Regions from separate parts of the Pseudoalteromonas sp. HL-AS1 genome, predicted to be linked through region 2. Evidence: predicted binding sites of a transcription regulator. Region 2 holds the regulator's gene; the other holds the start of a gene.
What was found. The regulator NrdR, encoded in region 2, represses ribonucleotide reductase genes. The targets are predictions, from matches to a motif close to AAACACNANATNTNGTGTTT.

Region 1: nrdA (class 1a ribonucleoside-diphosphate reductase subunit alpha) is a predicted target of NrdR. The motif match lies at 7,333-7,352, and genes of this name have one in related genera.

Annotation. Positions count from the first base shown of each region.
Region 1 covers NZ_CP133569.1:1,703,686-1,714,901, reverse strand. Annotated here, with positions in the region: gene cmk ((d)CMP kinase) at 1-172, opposite strand, end outside; gene aroA (3-phosphoshikimate 1-carboxyvinyltransferase) at 270-1,556, opposite strand; gene serC (3-phosphoserine/phosphohydroxythreonine transaminase) at 1,556-2,638, opposite strand; gene gyrA (DNA topoisomerase (ATP-hydrolyzing) subunit A) at 2,797-5,496, opposite strand; gene ubiG (bifunctional 2-polyprenyl-6-hydroxyphenol methylase/3-demethylubiquinol 3-O-methyltransferase UbiG) at 5,673-6,383, shown strand; gene RB214_RS07995 (HAD family hydrolase) at 6,383-7,063, shown strand; gene nrdA (class 1a ribonucleoside-diphosphate reductase subunit alpha) at 7,472-9,754, shown strand; gene nrdB (class Ia ribonucleoside-diphosphate reductase subunit beta) at 9,820-10,950, shown strand; gene yfaE (class I ribonucleotide reductase maintenance protein YfaE) at 10,950-11,216, shown strand, end outside.
Region 2 covers NZ_CP133569.1:2,833,840-2,845,055, forward strand. Annotated here, with positions in the region: gene thiL (thiamine-phosphate kinase) at 1-804, opposite strand, end outside; gene nusB (transcription antitermination factor NusB) at 851-1,261, opposite strand; gene ribE (6,7-dimethyl-8-ribityllumazine synthase) at 1,277-1,741, opposite strand; gene ribBA (bifunctional 3,4-dihydroxy-2-butanone-4-phosphate synthase/GTP cyclohydrolase II) at 1,842-2,954, opposite strand; gene RB214_RS13180 (riboflavin synthase) at 2,984-3,637, opposite strand; gene ribD (bifunctional diaminohydroxyphosphoribosylaminopyrimidine deaminase/5-amino-6-(5-phosphoribosylamino)uracil reductase RibD) at 3,654-4,787, opposite strand; gene nrdR (transcriptional regulator NrdR) at 4,954-5,403, opposite strand; gene glyA (serine hydroxymethyltransferase) at 5,679-6,935, opposite strand; gene thrC (threonine synthase) at 7,206-8,489, opposite strand; gene thrB (homoserine kinase) at 8,501-9,436, opposite strand; gene thrA (bifunctional aspartate kinase/homoserine dehydrogenase I) at 9,446-11,216, opposite strand, start outside.

The DNA.
Region 1 (11,216 bases), 1.1 Mb from region 2:
CATTGTCTAATGCAATTTGGTGATGAAGTGCAGCTAAAGATAAAACACGATAAATCGCACCGCTATCTAATACATCCCACCCTAACTTGTCGGCTAACAAGCGACAAACAGTTCCTTTACCTGAACCACTTGGGCCATCAACGGTGATCACGGGCATTAATAACGCCTGCATTTAAAACCTCCTGCAATGCACACCTAAATAAACCGCGACATTATACGTCAGTTATTAAAATATATCTGCTATTAGTGTGTAACTTTTGTAATTACTTCTAATTAGCGTATTCACTGACTGACGCTAAAACATTGAAAAATGTAGGAAATGTTTTATAGGTACACTTTGGATCATTAATTGTTATTGGCTTTCCACCAACGGCAACCATTGCAAAACACATGGCTATACGGTGATCGTCGTAAGTATCAACAGCAACATCATTAAATGTTTCAGGTGGGGTGATCTCTATAAAATCTTCACCTTCTACAACCTGTGCGCCTACTTTACGAAGCTCAGTTGCCATTGCATATAAACGGTCTGTCTCTTTTACTCGCCAGTTATAAATGTTACGAATGGCTGTTGGGCCTTTGGCAAAAAGAGCAACAGTTGCAAGAGTCATGGCTGCATCAGGAATTGCATTGGCGTCAATATCCACGCCTTTTAATTCGCCTTTGCGAACAACTAAACGTTCATCATACCAATCAATTTTTGCGCCTACTTGCTCCATTACTTTGGCAAAGCCTATATCACCTTGAACCGATTTAGCGCCAACGCCCTTAATTTCAATCTCACCGCCTGCAATTGCAGCCGCAGCAACAAAGTAAGAAGCAGAAGATGCATCGCCTTCAACCATTATGCGATCTAATGATTGATATTGTTGACCACCTTTAACTTTAAAAGTTGCATAATCACTGTGCTCAACATTAACCCCAAAACGTGCCATTACATCAAGTGTAATATCAATATAAGGTTTAGAGACTAAAGTACCTTTAATAGTTATTGTTGTATCACCGTTAAATAATGGCGCTGCCATTAATAGAGCGGTTAAAAATTGACTTGAAATACTGCCGTCAATTTCAACTTCACCGCCTTTTATTTGGCCACCCACAATTTTAAGTGGTGGGTAGTCTTTGTGCTTTGTATAAGTAACATCACCACCCAATGCTTGCAGCGCGTCAACCAAGTGCCCTATTGGGCGCTCTTCCATACGTGGCTCGCCTATTAGCTCGTACTCACCAGCAACGGCAGCAAGTACTGCCGTTAAAGGTCTATAAGCAGTACCCGCATTACCTAAAAACAATGGCTCAGTCGGTGTATTAAACACACCACTAACACCCTCTACGGTGGCTACAGTGCGTTCATCATTTAAAGTTACATTTACACCTAATAACTTTAAGGCGCCCAGCATATGGCGTATATCGTCACTATCAAGTAAGTTTTCTACAACGGTAGTACCGCTTGCAAGTGCTGCTAATAATAAAATTCTGTTCGATAGACTCTTTGAACCTGGTAGGGTTACTGTGCCATTTACTCTAGAAATAGGTTCTAAACGAAGCTGCTCCATTAGCTGTGCTCCTTTGCAAAAGCAGCCATAAAGTCTACAAGTGCTTGAACACCTTCAATAGGCATTGCGTTATAAATACTTGCGCGCATACCGCCCACAATTCTGTGGCCTTCAAGAGCAAGTAACCCTGCATCTTTAGACTGAGCAACAAACTTATCATTTAAGCTTTCATCATTAAGCCAAAACGGAACATTCATACGTGAACGGCAATGTTTAGCTACTTTATTGGTATAAAAGCTCGATTCATCAATAAAGTCATAAAGTAGCTGCGCTTTAGCAATATTTTGAACTTCCATCGCTTTTACGCCACCATTACTTTCAAGCCATTGAAATACTTCAGCAGCTAAATACCAAGCAAATGTAGGAGGCGTGTTAAACATGCTGCCTTGTTTTGCTTCTAATGCGTAATCTAAAATGCCTGGCTTAGGTAAGCCTTCACGCTCAAGTAATGTTTTACGAACAATAACGATTGATATGCCCGACGGGCCGATATTTTTTTGCGCACCAGCGTAAATTAAATCAAATTTATTAACGTCTATTTCGCGTGATAAAATAGTTGACGACATATCAGCAACGATCGGTGCAGTTGGGTGGCTTGGTACATCAAAAATTTCTAAGCCGTCAACCGTTTCGTTAGGGCAATAGTGAATGTAAGATGCATCTTCTGGTAACACCCAATCAGCAACCTGTTTAATAGAAAACTCGCCATTGTCATCATTACGCACATCAATAGAGGTTGCTTGAGTAAACTTGTTGGCCTCGTCTGTTGCACTTTTTGACCACACGCCGTTTTCGCAATAAACCGCAACTTTGCCTTCTTGGTGTAAATTTAATGGCACAGCACTAAACTGACCACGACCACCGCCATGCATAAACAGCACTTCAAATTCATCACTGATATTCATTAGACGACGAAGGCTGGCTTCACATTTAGCTGTAAGGGCTAAAAACTCTTTGCTACGATGGCTTATTTCCATCACAGACACACCTAAATCTTGCCAATCTAGAAACTCTTTTTGTGCTTTTTTCATAACCGCTTGCGGAAGCATAGCTGGCCCCGCACAAAAATTATATTTACTCATTACCTTTGCCTCATTCCAGTAATTTAACTACTAAGCATGAACGCTCAATACCCACTCACTAAACCTTTGAGTTTTAGTGAGTGAATATAACTTCACACCCTATTAATTTTTTTCAACAACATTAAAAAAAGCGGCCAAGGCCGCTTTTTCAATATCAATTATTCTGAAGGAGGATTATCATCCGCTACTTCATCAATAACCGTATCTACAGTTTCAACGTCTTCAATATCAATCAAGTCACTTTCTGTAACTTCAATCTCTTCTATACGTTGTAAACCAACTACTTGCTCTTCGTCAATAGTTCTGATCAAAATAACACCTTGGGTGTTACGTCCAACCGTAGAAACTTCATTAACGCGAGTACGTACTAAGGTACCACGATTTGAAATAATCATGATTTCGTCGTTGTCATCAACTTGTACAGCACCAACAACAGCACCGTTACGCTCACTCACCTTAATAGATACAACACCCTGTGTTGCACGGCTCTTAGATGGGTAATCTTCAAGTTGTGTACGCTTACCGTAACCATTTTCAGTTACCGTTAAAATAGCACCGTCAGTTTTTGGTACAATTAACGATACTACGCGTTGATCATCGGCCATTTTAATACCACGAACACCTGTAGCAGTACGACCCATTGGGCGAACACCTTTGAAGCGAATCTCAGGGTTACCTTCTTCGTCTAATACTGGGTTACCGTTTTCATCAACAACTGTTGTTTCTTCAGCTTCTTTAAAGCGTACAACTTTACCTGCATCAGTGAACAACATAATTTCGTTGCTACCATCGGTAATATCAACACCAATCAAGCTATCGCCATCATTTAAGTTAACAGCAATAATACCGCTTGCACGTTGACGGCTGTAAGCCGTTAATGGTGTTTTCTTAACTGTACCAAACGCTGTTGCCATAAAGATGTATTTATCTTCTGCGTACTCGCGTACTGGCAATATAGCAGTAATACGTTCATCAGCTTCAAGTGGTAACAAGTTAACAATTGGCTTACCGCGCGCTGCACGACTCGCTAGTGGTAACTGATACACTTTAAGCCAATATAAACGACCGGCCGTAGAGAAACACAATATAGTATCGTGTGTATTTGCAACTAATAGACGCTCAATGAAATCTTCATCTTTCATCTTCGTTGCTGACTTACCTTTACCACCACGACGCTGTGCTTCGTAATCAGACAATGCCTGATACTTCACATACCCTTCGTGAGAAAGCGTTACGACTACGTTTTCTTCAGTAATTAAGTCTTCAAGGCTGATATCGTGAGCAGCTGCATTAATTTCAGTGCGACGCTCATCACCATATTGCTCTTTAATTTCAACTAGCTCGTCACGAATAACTTCCATTAAACGCTCAGGAGTTGCCAAAATATAAAGTAGTTCAGCAATTAGTTCTAATAACGCTTGGTATTCGGTTAAGATTTTTTCGTGTTCAAGACCTGTTAGCTTATGTAAACGCAAATCAAGAATTGCTTGAGCTTGTTGCTCAGAGATATAATATTGACCATCGCGAATACCAAGTTCGCTTGCTAACCAATCTGGACGAGCAACATTATCTTCACCTGCTTTTTCAAGCATACCTTGTACATTACCTAATTCCCACGGACGCGCTGTTAAAGCAATTTTAGCTTCAGCAGGTGTAGGGGATTTACGAATAAGTTCGATAATTGGGTCAATGTTTGCAAGCGCAATCGCTAAGCCTTCAAGCGTGTGTGCACGGTCACGGGCTTTACGTAAATCAAATACTGTACGACGAGTTACTACTTCACGACGGTGAATAATAAACTCTTCTAACATTTCTTTTAAATTGAAACATTTAGGTTGGTTATTAATTAGCGCAACCATATTCATACCAAACACAGTTTGTAACTGAGTTTGTGAATACAAGTTGTTTAAAATAACTTCGCCTACGTCACCACGTTTAATTTCAATAACGATACGCATACCGTCTTTATCTGATTCATCACGTAGCGCACTAATACCTTCAATTTTCTTATCTTTAACCAGCTCAGCAATTTTTTCAATTAAACGAGCTTTATTAACCTGATAAGGAATTTCGTGAACGATGATTGTTTCACGGCCTGTTTTTTCATCGGTTTCGATGTCGGCGCGTGCACGCATGTACACTTTACCACGGCCAGTTAAGTAGGCTTGTTCAATACCCTTCTTACCGTTGATAATTGCAGCCGTTGGGAAATCAGGACCAGGGATATAATCCATTAACTCTAAAATAGTTAAATCTGGATTTTGAATAAGTGCCAAACAACCATTTACAACTTCAGTTAAGTTATGTGGTGGTATATTTGTAGCCATACCTACTGCAATACCTGACGAACCATTCACTAATAAATTAGGAACTTTCGTTGGTAAAACATCAGGGATGAACTCAGTGCCATCGTAGTTAGGAACGAAATCAACCGTTTCTTTTTCAAGATCGGCTAATAACTCATGCGACATTTTAGCCATACGTACTTCTGTATAACGCATTGCCGCTGCTGAATCACCATCAACCGAACCGAAGTTACCTTGGCCATCTACTAGCATATAACGCAGTGAGAATGGCTGAGCCATACGAACTATCGTGTCATAAACTGCACTGTCGCCGTGTGGGTGGTATTTACCGATTACGTCACCGACCACACGGGCCGATTTTTTGTAAGGCTTGTTCCAGTCATTACTAAGCTCGTTCATTGCAAACAAAACGCGGCGATGAACAGGTTTTAAGCCGTCACGTACGTCTGGTAATGCACGTCCTACAATTACGCTCATTGCGTAATCTAAGTAGGAGTTTTTTAACTCGTCTTCAATATTGACTGGCAGAATTTCATTGGCGAGATCAGTCATTTGATATCACATTCCTTCAGTATCAGCTCTCAACAACCCGGTATTGGGTATTAAGAGTATTGTTATTATTTCTAACAGCCATGCTATCACAATTAATTTTAATTTACAGGCGCAAAACTTTGCGATTTATCAATTTAGCCCTATATAATGGCCTCAGATTGACGAGGAAGTATTTTATGACCGAACATCAAAATGTAGATCACGCAGAAATAGCAAAATTTGAAGCCATCGCCGAGCGTTGGTGGGACCTAGACGGAGAATTCAAACCTCTTCACGAAATTAACCCGTTACGTTTAGACTTTATAGCAAACAAAACGCAAGGCTTATTCGATAAAGAAACACTCGATGTTGGCTGTGGTGGCGGTATTTTAAGCCAAAGCATGGCGCGCATGGGCGCAAAAGTAACTGGCATCGACATGGGGCAAGAGCCTTTAACTGTTGCTAAGTTGCACAGTTTAGAAACTGGCGTAAATGTAGATTACATAAAAGTGCCAGCAGAAGAGTTTGCATCGCAACACCCAGAGCGCTTTGATGTAATAACCTGTATGGAAATGCTTGAGCACGTTCCCGACCCAGCATCTATCATTCATGCCGTAGCTGCACTTGCCAAACCAGGCGCAGACGTGTTTTTTTCAACCCTAAACAAAACACCTAAGGCATATTTATACGCCATTGTTGGCGCTGAAAAGCTTTTAAAAATGGTCCCTGAAGGTACACACGACCATAAAAAGTTTATAAAACCTGCGCAGCTTATTGCATGGGCAGAGCAAGCGGGTTTAAAAGTTCGTGCAAGTACAGGCCTTTCTTATAATCCACTATCAAAGCAATATACGCTCAATAGTGACGTTAGCGTAAATTACATACTGTACTTTGAGAAGTTAGCTTAATGGCTAACTCTCAAGCCCCCCTCTCCCTTATTGAGTACGATGCATTTTTATTTGATCTAGACGGCACTCTACTCGACACCGCTGATGATTTAGGTGCGGCTTTAAATGCAGTTCTCATTAATAATAAAATAGAGCCTGTTAGTAGTGATGTATACCGCCCTGCGGCATCTAACGGCGCAGGCGCATTATTAGAGACTGGTTTTAAAGAGTTATGGGACACACAACCTCAAAGCGAACTTATTAAGCAATTAGTTGACGAATACGCTGCAAACATAGCAAATCACACGCATTGCTTCAGCGGTGTTGAATCGTTGCTTATTGCCCTTGATCAGAAAAAGATCAAATGGGGGATCATGACTAACAAACCAGGGTTTTTAACTGATCCTTTAGTGGCAGCAATTCCCGCATTGAAAAATGCTAGTGTAGTAATAAGTGGCGACACCTTAGCTGAAGCTAAGCCATCCCCTTTACCGCTGCTATACTGTGCAAAGCTTATGGGAGTGCAACCAAAACGCTGTTTGTACATTGGTGATGCACAGCGAGACATACAAGCAGGCAAAGCCGCAGGTATGCGCACAGCAACGGCACTTTGGGGCTACATACCAAGTATTGATGAAGCCAACAGCTGGAATGCTGATTTTAACTGGCAAAGCCCAATTGATGGTTTTAACCATATATAGTGCCATGTTAATTAATAAACACTATATATTGTGATTGTGTTAGTTTTTACGCAAAGCTTGCTGATAAAAAAAGCAGTCAAAATTTATTTTTAAAATGCGTAAATTTAGCAGATCATTAGTTGATTTTTGCATATTTCAACTTAAATGATTGTTCGAAGGTGAGTGTCTACTAACACAAATACGTTATCCCGAAGTTATCCACAAATAGGGGCAATTATGTCCCTTGCAAAACAACTCAGACCACACTATCTTGTGATCTCTAAATTGAACAACACCAGATATTGTGGCCAAATGTTATTCAATTAAATTCGCAAATATGGCGAAACTTATAATAAATGAGTATATACCTTGCCTCGGCGAGGTATAAAGCATTGGTCAAAATACATAATTCCCAAGGAATACAGGCAAATGAACCAACAGTTATCTGTAAGCAAACGTGACGGGCGTAAAGAGCCTCTTGATCTGGATAAGATCCATCGCGTTATTGAGTGGGCCGCCGAAGGTTTAAACAACGTTTCGGTTTCGCAAGTTGAATTAAAGTCGCACATTCAGTTTTACGACGGTATTCGTACTAAAGACATTCACGAAACCATCATTAAAGCAGCAGCGGATCAGATTTCAAAAGAATCGCCTGATTACCAATACTTAGCTGCACGTTTAGCTGTATTCCATTTACGTAAAAAAGCGTACGGTCAATTTGAGCCACCACGTTTATTTGACCACGTAACAAAAATGGTTGGCGATAAACGCTACGATGCTCATTTACTAGTAGATTATACAGAGCAAGAGTTAGATGAGCTTGATGCATACCTTGATCATTCTCGCGATCTTAACTTTAGCTACGCTGCTGTAAAGCAACTTGAAGGTAAGTATCTCGTTCAAAACCGTGTATCGGGTGAAATATACGAAAGTGCACAGTTTTTATATATTTTAGTTGCAGCAAGCTTATTTTCAGATTACCCACGTGAAACACGTACTGATTACATTAAACGTTTTTACGATGCAGTATCTTTATTTAAAATATCTCTACCAACGCCAATTATGTCGGGTGTACGTACGCCTACTCGCCAATTTAGCTCGTGTGTATTAATTGAATGTGGCGACAGCCTTGATTCAATCAATGCAACGTCGTCAGCTATTGTTAAATACGTTTCACAACGTGCGGGAATTGGTATTAATGCAGGTAGAATACGTGCGCTAGGTAGCCATATTCGTAACGGCGAAGCGTATCACACAGGTTGTATCCCTTTTTATAAGCACTTTCAAACAGCGGTTAAAAGTTGTTCACAAGGTGGTGTACGTGGCGGCGCAGCAACATTATTCTACCCGCTTTGGCATTTAGAAGTAGAGAACCTACTTGTACTTAAAAATAACCGTGGTGTAGATGACAACCGCGTTCGTCACCTAGATTACGGCGTACAGTTTAATAAACTAATGTACTCTCGTTTAATTAAAGATGACTACATTACATTATTTAGCCCATCAGATGTGCCTGGCCTTTATGATGCATTTTTTGAAGACCAAGCTGAGTTTGACGCACTTTACGTTAAATACGAACAAGACGAGTCTATTCGTAAAAAACGCATTAAAGCCATTGAGCTTTTCTCTATGTTTGCGCAAGAGCGTGCAAGTACTGGTCGTATTTATTTACAAAATGTGGATCACTGTAATACACACAGCCCATTTATTTCTAAAGTTGCGCCAATTCGCCAATCTAACTTATGTTTAGAAATTGCATTGCCAACTAAGCCACTTAATAACGTGAATGACGAAGAAGGCGAAATTGCCCTTTGTACACTTTCTGCGTTTAACCTAGGTGCAATAGAGTCACTTGATGAGCTTGAAGAGCTAGCTGAACTTGCAGTACGCGCACTTGATAACTTACTTGATTTCCAAGACTACCCTGTACCGGCTGCTAAAAATGCAACTATGGGTCGTCGTACACTAGGAATAGGCGTAATTAACTACGCATACTACCTAGCTAAAAACGGTAAGCGTTATTCTGATGGCAGTGCTAATGCATTAACACATAAAACCTTTGAAGCTATTCAATATTACTTAATGAAAGCATCAAACGAGCTTGCTAAAGAGCGTGGCGCATGTCCTAAGTTTAACGAGACAACGTATTCACAAGGTATTATGCCAACAGATACGTATAAACGTGATTTAGATAAAATTTGTGATGAGCCACTTCATCTTGATTGGGATACACTACGTGCAAGTATTAAAGAGCACGGTATGCGTAACTCAACACTAAGTGCGTTAATGCCATCAGAAACATCGTCGCAAATCTCTAACGCAACTAACGGTATTGAGCCACCACGTGGGCATATTAGCGTTAAAGCAAGTAAAGACGGTATTTTAAAACAAGTTGTTCCTGAGTATGAGCGTTTAAAAGATCAGTACGAGCTACTATGGGACATTCCATCAAACGATGGTTATCTACAACTTGTTGGCATAATGCAAAAATTTGTTGACCAAACAATTTCTGCAAATACAAATTATGATCCAAACAAGTTCGAAGGCGGTAAAGTACCTATGCAAGTCTTATTAAAAGACTTACTAAGCGCGTACAAACTAGGTGTTAAAACCTTGTATTACCACAATACTCGCGATGGCGCCTCAGATTCACAAGAAGATGCTCCAGAAGTGGAAGATGACGATTGTGAAGGCGGCGCGTGTAAAATATAACTGCTGATTTTTATTTTAAGCGGGCATTTAGCCCGCTTTTTCTGATAGTTTTTTGAGTGATAAACATGTCTTATACTACTTTTAGCCGAAACCATAATAACCAAATGCAAGAGCCAATGTTTTTTGGCCAAACTGTAAACGTATCTCGTTACGACCAACAAAAATACCCAATTTTTGAAAAGTTAATTGAAAAGCAACTGTCTTTCTTTTGGCGTCCTGAGGAAGTAGATGTAAGTAAAGACCGTTTAGACTTTCAAGCATTACCAGATCACGAAAAGCATATATTTTTAAGCAACTTAAAATACCAAACACTGCTTGATAGTGTACAAGGTCGTTCGCCAAACGTGGCTCTACTTCCAATTGTATCGCTACCAGAGCTCGAAACCTGGATAGAAACATGGGCGTTCAGTGAAACAATTCACAGCCGCTCATACACGCATATTATCCGTAACGTAACACAAGCACCTGAGCTTATTTTTGATGACATTGTTAGCAACGATAAAATTAGCGAACGTGCTGATGCCGTAACTAAATACTACGATGACTTAATTAACTCTGTATCGCTTTACAACTTATACGGTGAAGGCAAACACGAGATTAACGGTAAAACAGTTATCATTAATTTATTTGAGCTTAAAAAGAAACTTTACCTGGCTATGATGTCGGTAAATATTCTTGAAGCGATTCGCTTTTACGTAAGCTTTGCATGTTCGTTTGCATTTGCTGAGCGCGAGCTAATGGAAGGTAACGCTAAAATCATCAAGCTAATTGCACGCGATGAAGCACTTCACCTTTCTGGTACTCAGCATATTTTAAACATTATGCAAGACGGTAAGGACGATCCAGAAATGGCGATTGTTGCTGCCCAGTGCCGCGACGAAGCAATTAAAATGTTTGTTGATGCTGCAGAGCAAGAAAAAGAGTGGGCCGAATACTTATTTAAAGATGGTTCGATGATTGGCTTGAATAAACATATTTTATGTCAGTACGTTGAATACATTACCAATGCACGTATGACTGCAATTGGTTTGCCAGCACAGTTTGAAAATAACAGTAACCCTATCCCGTGGATAAACTCGTGGTTAGTGTCTGATAACGTGCAAGTAGCACCACAAGAAGCAGAAATAAGCTCATACCTTGTTGGTCAAATAGACTCTCAAGTTGATGCATCAGAATTTGGTGATTTTGATTTATAATGAGTGACAAGTCTACTGCAAGCATAACGCTTGCAGAAAACAGCCAGTGTATAGAATTTACCACAGGCTGCCCTTCTCTTTTACAGTGCTTAGAGTCCATGAAAATAGACGTCGCATTCCAATGCCGTGAAGGTTACTGCGGCGCTTGTAGAGCAACGTTAGTGTCAGGTAGTGTTGAATATAACGAAGAGCCACTTGCGTTTGTGCGCGAAGGCGAAATACTGTTGTGCTGCTGTAAACCCAATGGCGATATTACTCTGAGCTTT
Region 2 (11,216 bases):
GACCGTAAAAATTAATTCGTAATCATCACCGTAACTGAGAATAAATGGCAGCTGCTGATTAAAATCAAGGCTTGCTTGCATCGCATCTGAAGTTGGAATACTTTCAATATTCACCACTGCATTTACTTGTGACATATCGAGTATATGACTTAAATCAGCGATTAAGCCGTCCGACACATCAATAGCCGATGATGCTAGGCCTCGTAATACCTGCCCTGCAGCAACACGTGGGGTTGGAAAGTCAAAGCGTTTATTTACGTACTTTAAATGCTCTGGCTCAATATTTATACCTTGCTTGCGAGACTCAATTGCAAGTCCAGCGTCACCTAGCGGACCCGTAACATAAATCCAATCACCCACTTTTGCGCCACTACGACGAAGTGCAGTACCTTCGGGTACAGTCCCTTTCGCACAAATAGTGATGGTTAATGGACCCTGAGTTGTATCGCCACCTATAATCTGCACATTAAAATATTCAGCAATTTCATGCATGCCATCAGTAAACTCTTCAATCCACTGTGGGTCAATACTTGGCAAAGTTAACGCAACTGAAACCCAAGTTGGCTCAGCGCCCATGGCCGCTAAATCACTTAAATTAACAGCAAGCGCTCTGTGACCTAATACACGAGGGGAAATATCATCAAAAAAGTGTACGCCAGCAACAAGAGTGTCTGTTGTAACGGCAAGTTGGCAGTTTTGTGGAACGGTTACTAAAGCGCAATCATCCCCTATACCTAGGTTTACATCACGACGGGTGATACCGCGACCTTTAAAGTAGCGGTTAATTAATTCAAATTCCTTCATACACAAAAAAGCCGGCCTATGCCGGCTCCCCTCTTTAACGGTTTACTTACTTGCGTAAATGCTTAACAGCTTTATCAAGTACACCGTTTACAAATTTATGGCTGTCTTCAGCGCCAAAAATTTTGGCCAGTTCAATACCTTCGTTAATAGCAACTTTATAAGGTACGTCTTCACGGAACTTAAGCTCATAGCTGCTTAAACGTAAAATTGCACGCTCAACCATATCTAAGTCATCAAACGGACGTGTTAAATGTGGTGATACAGCTTCGTCTAGTTGCTTGTAATTTACAGCAACACCCGTCGCTAGATCTTTAAAGTATTCAACATCAATTTTAGTAACGTCTGTTTCGATCAACATTTGTTGTTCGATATCGGCAATTAAATTGCCACTTATTTGCCAAGAATAAACGGCTTGGAGTGCTAAGATACGTGCTTTACGTCTTGCTGCTGGTTTCACAAAAATTCCTTAAACTTAAATTTTATCTAACACATTAACCATTTCAAGCGCGCCTAAAGCAGCTTCGCCGCCTTTATTGCCCATTTTGGTGCCAGCACGCTCAATTGCTTGTTCAATGCTTTCTGTGGTTAATACGCCAAATGCAACCGGGATATCATACTCAAGTGATACTTGCGCAAGACCTTTGTTTGATTCGCCAGCAACTAGGTCAAAGTGTGGTGTACCACCTCTGATCACTACGCCTAATGCGATGATTGCATCATACTCTTTTTTTGCCGCAACGCGTTTAGCCGCTAAAGGTAATTCTACCGCGCCTGGCACATAAATAACGGTAATGTCGTCATCTGATACGCCACCTGTGCGTTTTAGCTCATCAACAGCACCTGCAAGGAGGCTGCTACCAATAAAGTCATTAAAACGAGAAATGACAATGGCAAATTTTTTGCCTGGAGCGTACTTATTACCTTCAATAATTTTCATTTGATAACCCTAAAAATAAGTTCAAGCGGTTGCGATTGCGCAAAAATTGCTGCGCATCATACCATAAAAATAAAATAATAGCCTAGTTTAAGCGTGATGCTTATTGTGGCTCAACGTAATCAACTACTTCTAAATGAAAGCCCGAAAGTGCATGGTACTTTTTAGGGCGACTCATTAATCGCATTTGTTTAATTCCAAGATCGGCAAGTATTTGCGAACCTACGCCAACAGTACGAGATGTACCTTTGAATTTACGTGGCGTAACGCTTTCGCCAGCATCAGCTGCTGCAAATGCTTTCACAGTTGCCTCTAGCTCTTCAGTGCTTTCTTGCTTACCTAAAATAACTAAAGCACCTTCATTTTTAGCGATATAAGCCATTGCTTCTGAAAGGCCCCAGCTACGGTCAGCACTTCTGTCTGAAAGTAGAATATCGTTAAAGGTACTTTGCAAATGTACACGTACATTTGTCGGCTCTTGATCTTTTATATCGCCTTTGAGCAATACGTAATGTAATTGACCGTCAATTGTGTCTTTGTAAGTAACTAAATCAAATTCACCATGAACAGTTGGTAACATACATTTTGCCACTTGCTCAATTGTTGTTTCGTTTAAGTTGCGGTATTCGATTAAATCAGCAATGGTGCCAATTTTAATATCGTGCTCTTTCGCAAAAACTTCTAAATCAGGGCGACGTGCCATAGTGCCGTCAGCATTAAGTATTTCAACAATAACAGATGATGCTTCAAGTCCAGCTAAACGCGCTAAATCACAGCCAGCTTCAGTGTGTCCTGCGCGAGTTAATACGCCACCAGGTTGCGCCATAATAGGAAAAATATGTCCAGGCTGAACAATATCACTTGGGACTGCGCCTTTAGCTATAGCCGCTTGCACTGTACGTGCTCTGTCTGCTGCTGAAATACCGGTTGTAACACCTTTTGATGCTTCTATCGACATTGTAAAGTTAGTCGAAAATGCTGCACCATTGTTTTTAACCATTAACGGTAAATCAAGTTGCTCGCAACGCTCTTGCGTCATGGTTAAACAAATTAAACCACGGCCATGGGTAGCCATGAAATTAATCGCTTCTGCGCTAATATGCTCAGCTGCTATTATTAAATCGCCTTCATTTTCTCTATCTTCATCATCCATTAAAATAACCATTTTACCGGCTTTAATATCGTCGATGATTTCTTGCGCGCTGTGTAAATTCATAAATTTGCTCGTGTAAGTTGTCAGTTTCGTTATTTAATAAAACCCGCTTTAGCGAGTAAGCTCATCGAAATATCAGAGCCCGTTGGTTGCTCTGCACCCTTTATAAGGCGCTCTAAATAACGTGCAATTTGATCGACTTCTAAATTAACTTGAGTACCTACTTTAAAATGAGCAATTGTGGTTTGCTCACTCGTGTGTGGGACAATTGTTAATTTGAATTTATTACCCTCTACAGCGTTTACTGTCAGGCTTATACCATCAATACATACCGAACCTTTGTACGGAATGTATTTCATTAAATTTTCGTCAGTTGTAAGCCAATATTCTGTTGCTCTGGCGTTTGCTGTAATACTTGTAATCGTTGCGATACCATCAACATGGCCAGATACTAAATGACCGCCTAAACGAGAAACAGGTTGCATGGCTTTTTCAAGATTTACCGTTTGTCCTAAAGCATAGTGAGCAAAACCGGTCAAACTAATCGTCTCATTAGATAAATCCGCACTAAAACCATCAATATGTTTATCAACTACAGTTAAGCAAACACCATTAGTTGCAATGCTGTCACCTAACTTTACGTCTGTCATATCAAGATCAGCACTTTGGATACGAATGGCTAAGTCGCCTTGTTTTTTTTGTAATAAAGCAATTTTGCCTGTGGCTTCTATTATCCCAGTAAACATAGCACTACTCTTTTTATTAAGTGATTTTAATGAGTTTTGACGCGGTGATACGTAAATCGTCACCAATGCGCGCACATTCATTAAATGTTAAATCAACGGTGTTTTGCATACTCGTCAATTCAGGAAAATTAACTAAACTTTTTGCATCATGGCCCATTAGTTTAGGCGCTAAATAAAAAACAAACTCGTCAACTAAATTAAGCTCTGTCATTTTACCAGCAAGTGTTGCGCCAGCTTCAAGCCAAACATTATTAAACTGCAGTTGCCCAAGTTTTTCTAAAACGGCTTGTAAATCAACTTTACCGTTACTTTCACTGACTTCAATATGCTTTACAAAATGCGGCCATTGCAATGATTTATCAACCTTAGTCGTAAATATTATTACATCACTTTGGATTTCAAATAAAGCAAGGTCAGGTGTTAAACGGTTTTGAGAGTCAATTATAACACGCACGGGCTGGCGAAGCGGCAAATCAGTAGGCAGTGTGCAAGGCAGCTCACTTAGTCGCACATTAAGTTTAGCATCATCGACTAACACTGTATCGGCACCGGTTAAAATAGCGCAGCTTTTCGCTCGGTATAATTGTACGTCTTGTCGAGCAGCAGGGCTTGTGATCCACTTACTTTGCCCATTTTTAAGCGCTGTTTTACCATCAATACTCGCTGCCATTTTGCAAATCACATAAGGTAGGCCTTGCTCCATACGCTTAAAAAAGCCAACGTTAAGTGCGCGAGCTTGTGATCCGAGTAACCCGTAAGCAACGTCAATACCCGCGTCGCTCAGTATTTTAAGGCCTTTGCCAGCAACTTGTGGATTTGTATCAACCATAGCAGCAATTACTTTTACCACACCGGCAGCTTTTAAGCCTTCGGCGCACGGTGGCGTACGGCCATAATGACTACACGGTTCAAGCGTTACATAAGCCGTTGCACCTTGTGCATTTTTTCCAGCGACAGCCAGTGCATTTACTTCAGCATGGCCTTGACCTGCTAATTGATGAAAACCCTCACCAATTATTTGATTATTTTTAACTAATACACAGCCAACATTAGGGTTAGGTGTGGTAGTAAACCGACCTTTTTTGGCAAGTTCTATGGCGCGTGCCATATACATTTCATCATGTTCAGTAAAAGTAATTTGGTTAAGCATTTATTATACCAATTGCGTTAAATAAGTGGTCCATTATAGCGCTAAGAAAATAGCGCAATAACAAGGCGAAAATTATGACATATAGTTGTTCTATATGAATAATTTTTAACGCAGTGAGTGCGCTATTTAATGCGATAGAATGATCATATTTTTAATAAAATTGGTATTACTCCCCTAAACGGGCAATTTCTTCGCCAAATTCGCGTATATCTTCAAACGATCGATAAACAGAGGCAAATCTTACGTACGCTACTTTATCGAGCTTTTTGAGGGCTTCCATAATGCACTCACCCACCAAATGGCTTGAAATTTCTCGCTCGCCTGTAGCACGCAACTGCGATTTTATTATATTCACTACTTCGTCTACTTGCTCTGTGCTCACTGGGCGTTTTTCGAGTGCGCGATTTAAGCCATTTAATAATTTATCTTCGTTAAATGGTTCGCGGCTGCCGTCTTGTTTAATAACACGAGGCATAACCAGTTCAGCGCCTTCAAATGTAGTAAAGCGCTCGTGGCAGTCGTTGCACTCACGGCGCCTGCGAACTTGGTGGCCTCCGCCGACTAGGCGAGAATCAATAACTTTAGTATCTTTTGCGGTACAAAATGGGCAATGCATAGCTCGGTACTTCCGTTTTAAAACAAAAAAGACCGCTAAATAGCGGTCTTTTATCTTAGCAAAAATTAAGGTCTGTTGCTCTTTCAGGATTTAAATTTGTTTTATCTAGAGCCAATTTAATTGCACTGTGCGATTTATAACCTAATAAACTGAGTCAAAACTCAGCCACAAAGCAAAAACTACTTTTAGAGCCACTTCAAAAACAGCGCAAATTTAATCTCAAAAGATAAACAGCTCCCTAACTGTGGTGCTGTTAATTACTGTTGCTTATAAAATTAAGCGTAAACAGGTAATTTTGCACAAATTGCTTTAACTTTTTCTTTAACTTGCGCCTGTACAGATTCATCAGTGATGTTATCTAGTACGTCACAAATCCAGCCAGCAAGCTCTTTTGATTCTTCTTCTTTGAAACCACGACGAGTGATAGCAGGAGAACCAATACGCAAACCAGATGTTACAAACGGAGAACGTGGATCGTTTGGCACTGAGTTTTTATTAACTGTGATGTTAGCGTTACCAAGAGCTGCATCTGCATCTTTACCAGTAATATCTTTATCGATTAAATCGAGTAGGAATAAGTGGTTTTCAGTTTTGTCAGATACGATTTTGTAGCCGCGCTCTTGCATTACAGCAACCATTGCTTTTGCATTTTTAACAACTTGTGTTTGGTATGTTTTAAACTCTGGTTGAAGCGCTTCTTTAAATGCCACTGCTTTTGCTGCAATAACATGACATAAAGGACCGCCTTGACCACCAGGAAAAACTGCGCTGTTAAGCTTTTTATAGATTGCTTCGTCGCCACATGCAGAGATAATTAAACCACCACGAGGACCAGCAAGTGTTTTATGCGTAGTTGTAGTTACAACATGTGCATGAGGAACTGGGCTTGGGTAAACGCCTGCCGCAATTAAACCTGCAACGTGAGCCATATCAACAAACAGGTAAGCACCTACTTTGTCAGCAATTTCACGGAATTTAGCCCAATCAACAATACCTGAGTACGCTGAGAAACCACCAATAATCATTTTTGGTTTATGCTCAAGTGCTAGTGCTTCAACCTGTGCGTAATCAATTTCGCCCGTTGTTTCATCTAGTCCGTATTGAATTGCATTGTAAAGCTTACCAGAAAAGCTTACGTGTGATCCGTGAGTTAAGTGACCACCATGAGCTAAGCTCATACCAAGTACAGTGTCGCCTGCTTCTAATAGCGCTAGAAAAACAGCAGCATTAGCTTGCGAACCAGCATGTGGTTGTACGTTTGCGTAGTCAGAACCAAATAACTCGTTAGCACGGTCAATTGCTAATTGCTCAACAACATCAACGTGCTCACAACCGCCATAATAACGTTTACCAGGGTAACCTTCTGCGTATTTATTTGTAAGCTGTGAACCCTGCGCTTCTAGTACGCGTGGGCTACAGTAGTTTTCTGAAGCGATTAGTTCAATGTGCTCTTCTTGGCGAGCAGTTTCTTTGTTTATCGCGTCAAATAACTCTGGATCAAAATCCGAAATATTCATGCTACGTTCTAACATTGGGGTCTCCTAGGGCAACGTGTATGGTGTTTTTTTAGAGGCTTTATTGTACGCTTTAAACGACTCTTTGCCTACGCTCTTAAGTTGAGGATATTTAAACAGGGATTGAAACTATTTCACAGACTTTTTAAGATGATATTTTCTTATAAAACCATAACGATTTTAAATGAATGCTATTTCCTACATTTAATTAGTAAATGCAACTCACTAGATTTAATAGCCTAAAGTTATAAAAAAAGGCGGCTTAACCGCCTTTTTGAATTAATTAACTTAGCCAAGTTTAGCAAGTATTTCTGTACGTAATGCGTCGTAATCGGCCTTTATATCGCTTGCTAGGCATGGTTTTGCTAGTGCGTCGCTAAGTGGTTTTGGCATACCTAATTCAATATTTAAAATACCCTCTACGCTTTCTTTAAACTTAGCAGGATGAGCGGTTGCTAAAAAGATACCCGCAGCACCAGGCGCTCGATTTTCAACAAGACCTTGGTACGCAATAGCAGTGTGGGGCTCTGCAACATAACCCGTTTGTTGAATTTTTTTCATCACCAATTGCGTGTCTTCCTCGTTTACGCTAGTTGAATAAAAGTTATCGTAGCTAAACCAGTTATTATCTAACATTGTTTGCACACGCGGCCAGTTGTTTGGCTTACTTACATCCATTGCATTTGAAAGCGACTCAAGTGTTGCGTTTGGCGTCCAGGTTTTATCAAACATAAAGCGCGGCACAGTATCATTTTGGTTGGTTGTTGCACTTAATTTACCTACAGGTAAGCCAATAACCGCACCAATCATTGCAGCACATACATTACCAAAGTTGCCACTTGGCACTGATATATGCGCTGTTGCGCGTTTTTCTTTTGGTAGTTGTGCAATGGCCTCAAAGTAATAACAAACCTGAGCAACTAAACGGCTAATATTAATTGAATTAGCAGAATTAAGCCCAAGTGTTGATTTAACTTCTTCATCTAAAAAGGCATTTTTAACCAACTCTTGGCAATCATCAAAACTGCCATCAACTGCGTAACAATGAATATTGTTACCTAACGTAGTAAATAGCTTTTGCTGAGCAAGTGAAATTTTGCCTTTAGGATATAAGATGACAACATCGATATTCGGCTTGTTATAAAAAGCATGTGCAACGGCTGCACCAGTATCGCCCGATGTTGCGGTTAAAATAGTTACTTTTTCATCTTTATTAAATTGCGCTAAACACTCAGCCATAAAGCGACCACCAAAGTCTTTAAACGCAAGCGTAGGACCATGAAACAACTCTAAGCAGTATGTATTCTCTTCAACTTCTACCAGCTTAACTGGAAAGTTAAATGCATTTTTAACCATTTGTGCCACAGTGTCGCTTGGCAGCTCATCACCAATTAGGTGAGATAATATTTTGCCACTGCGTGTAACAAAGTCCATATCAAGCAATGCATCAACATCGGACAGTGGGGCAAGGGATTCAGGGAAAAACACACCTTGATTACGACCCAAACCTGTTTTTACGGCTTCAACGAACGACACTTTTTGTGAGCTATCTTTTAAATTATGTAATTGCATGACTACCTATCCTATAAAACTGTTAATTGACGCGTGCCGTCGTTATCTAATTTACAAATGTGGCAAAAGCCTTGCTCGTTAATGTAATTTGCCTCTAACCACTGCGCGCATTGCTTTGCAGCTTCAAGTGTTTTACATACACTAAACAAGGTAGGTCCTGCGCCCGAAATACTCACTATTTCAGCGCCCAACGCTGGTAAGCTTGCTTTGGCTTCACTAAAACCTTTAATAAGCGGTGCGCGGTAAGGTTCTGCTATTTCATCTTTCATTATGCTAAGTGCATCGTCAAAACGATTAGTCAACAGTAAGCTACTAAATGTCGATAAACGCTGTGCAAACTCAACACTTGCATGCATGCTCAACTCTTTTGGTAAAACCGAGCGCGCTTTTGCAGTGTTGAGTGAAAAACCAGGGAACGCAGCAACGTAGTACCAATTTTCATCAACAGGCAGTGCAATCGATTTATCAGGGATTAAATCACCTGTTAATTGCAAACCACCTAAATAGCATGGCGTGATGTTGTCGTAATGACGACCACCGCTCACTACAGCTTCAAAGTCAGCCATAAGCTCAATAAGCTCAACCTGACTTAAGTTAGTTTGTGCAAACTTATCAAGGGCAGCAAAGGTAGCCACGACCGAGCATGCACTAGAACCAAGTCCAGATCCAATTGGTAAATTCTTTTTAAGCTCGAGCTTTACGCTTGGCATATCAGGCGCAACATGCGCTCTAAAATGTACTAAACACTGGTACGCTAAGTTTTCATTCGCATCACTTGGTAACTTGTGAGCGTAGTCGCCAGTACAAATAAATTCGTCACTTGGTGCTGCACTTACAACGGCTACATCGCCTAATAAACTACCATCAATTGGCGCAAGCGCTGCGCCAAGTGCATCAAAACCTACTGCAAAATTACCAATAGACGCCGGAGCATATACTTCAATCATAACGAGCTCCTAGCGCGATAGTGTTTTTAAAATATCAGCAAATACACCCGCTGCTGTTACTTCAGAGCCTGCACCATAACCACGAATAACAAACGGACGTGGCTGGTAGTATTGGCTTAAAATAGCAAGCGCGTTTTCGCCATCGCGAATTACATTAAGCGCATGTTTTTCATCAACAGGCTCAATACCTACTTTACAGTGACCTCCTTTAATTGTACCTACATAACGAAGTACCTTACTTTCGCTCGCAGCACTTTGAATGCGGTCATTAAAATCAGCATCTAGGCTTGGTAGTTTTGCCATAAACTCATCAACGCTATCACCTTGTGCAAAACCTTGTGGTAATACTGACTCAACTTCAATATCGCTTAGCTCCAATTTCATACCGGCTTCGCGAGCAATGATCAGTAACTTACGTGCTACATCGGTACCCGATAAATCATCACGAGGATCTGGCTCAGTAAAACCGCTTTCTTTGGCTTTAATAGTTGCCTCAGAAAGTGATAAACCATCTTGAAGTGCGCCAAACATATACGAAAGTGAGCCTGATAAAATACCGCTAAACTCTAGTAACTCATCACCGGCACCAAATAATGACTGCAAGTTATCGATTACTGGTAAGCCTGCACCAACGTTAGTTTCGTATAAAAATTTACGATTATTCTTTTGCGTAGCAGCTATTAAATCTTGGTAATACGTGTATGAGCTTGTTGTCGCTTTTTTATTAGCTGCAACCACATGAAAGCCTGCATTTAAAAAGTCTACATACTGCGCAGCAAGTGCATCTGAAGATGTACAATCTACTAATACCGGATTCACTAAGTGGTTTTGCTTAACAAATTGCTCTACTAATTTTAAATCAAATGCTTGCTCAGATAAGGCCAATTTTTGCTGCCAATCACTAAAAGCGATGCCTTCGTTATCAAGGTGTAATTGACGAGAGTTAGCAACACCATACAAGTTAAGTTTAATATTACGCTTTTCAAGCCAAGCTTGCTGACGTTCAAGCTGATTAATAAGCTCTTGCCCTACTAAGCCACAACCTAGTAAAAACACATCAATTGACGGCACATGCGTGAAAAAGTTTTCATGGCATATTTTTACAGCGTCATTACATAACTCACCATCAATTACCGCAGAAATAGCACTTTCTGTAGAATCCTGTGCAATTGCCACAATATTTACTTGCGCTTGTGCAAGCGATGCAAAAAACTTAGCCGCTAAGCCACGGTGTGCGCGCATGTTGTCGCCCACTAAAGTAACAATGGCTAAATTACGCTGTACTTGTACAGGCTCAATAAGCCCTGCTTGTAATTCAAGCTCAAATGCAGTTTGTAGCGCATCGAGTGCAAGTGCTAGGTCTGTTTCGTGCACACAAAAACTAATGCTAAATTCACATGATGATTGCGTGATCAATACAATTGATACGTTATCATGAGCAAGCGCGTTAAATACCTTAGACGCCATGCCTACTTTACCTTTCATGCCTGGGCCTGAAACAGTTAACATTGCAAGGTCTTGCAAGCTAGAAAGCGCTTTTACGGGCTCATCAGATGAATAATCGTTACCAATTAATGAGCCTTGTGCGTCTGGGTTATGCGTATTTTTAATTTCACATGGCACGCCTGCTTTAGCACACGGTAAAATTGTTTTTGGGTGAAGTACTTTTGCACCAAAGTAAGAAAGCTCCATCGCTTCTTTATAAGATAAAAAATCTACTTTAGTGGCTTTTTTAATATAACGAGGATCAGCACTGTATACGCCATCAACGTCTGTCCAA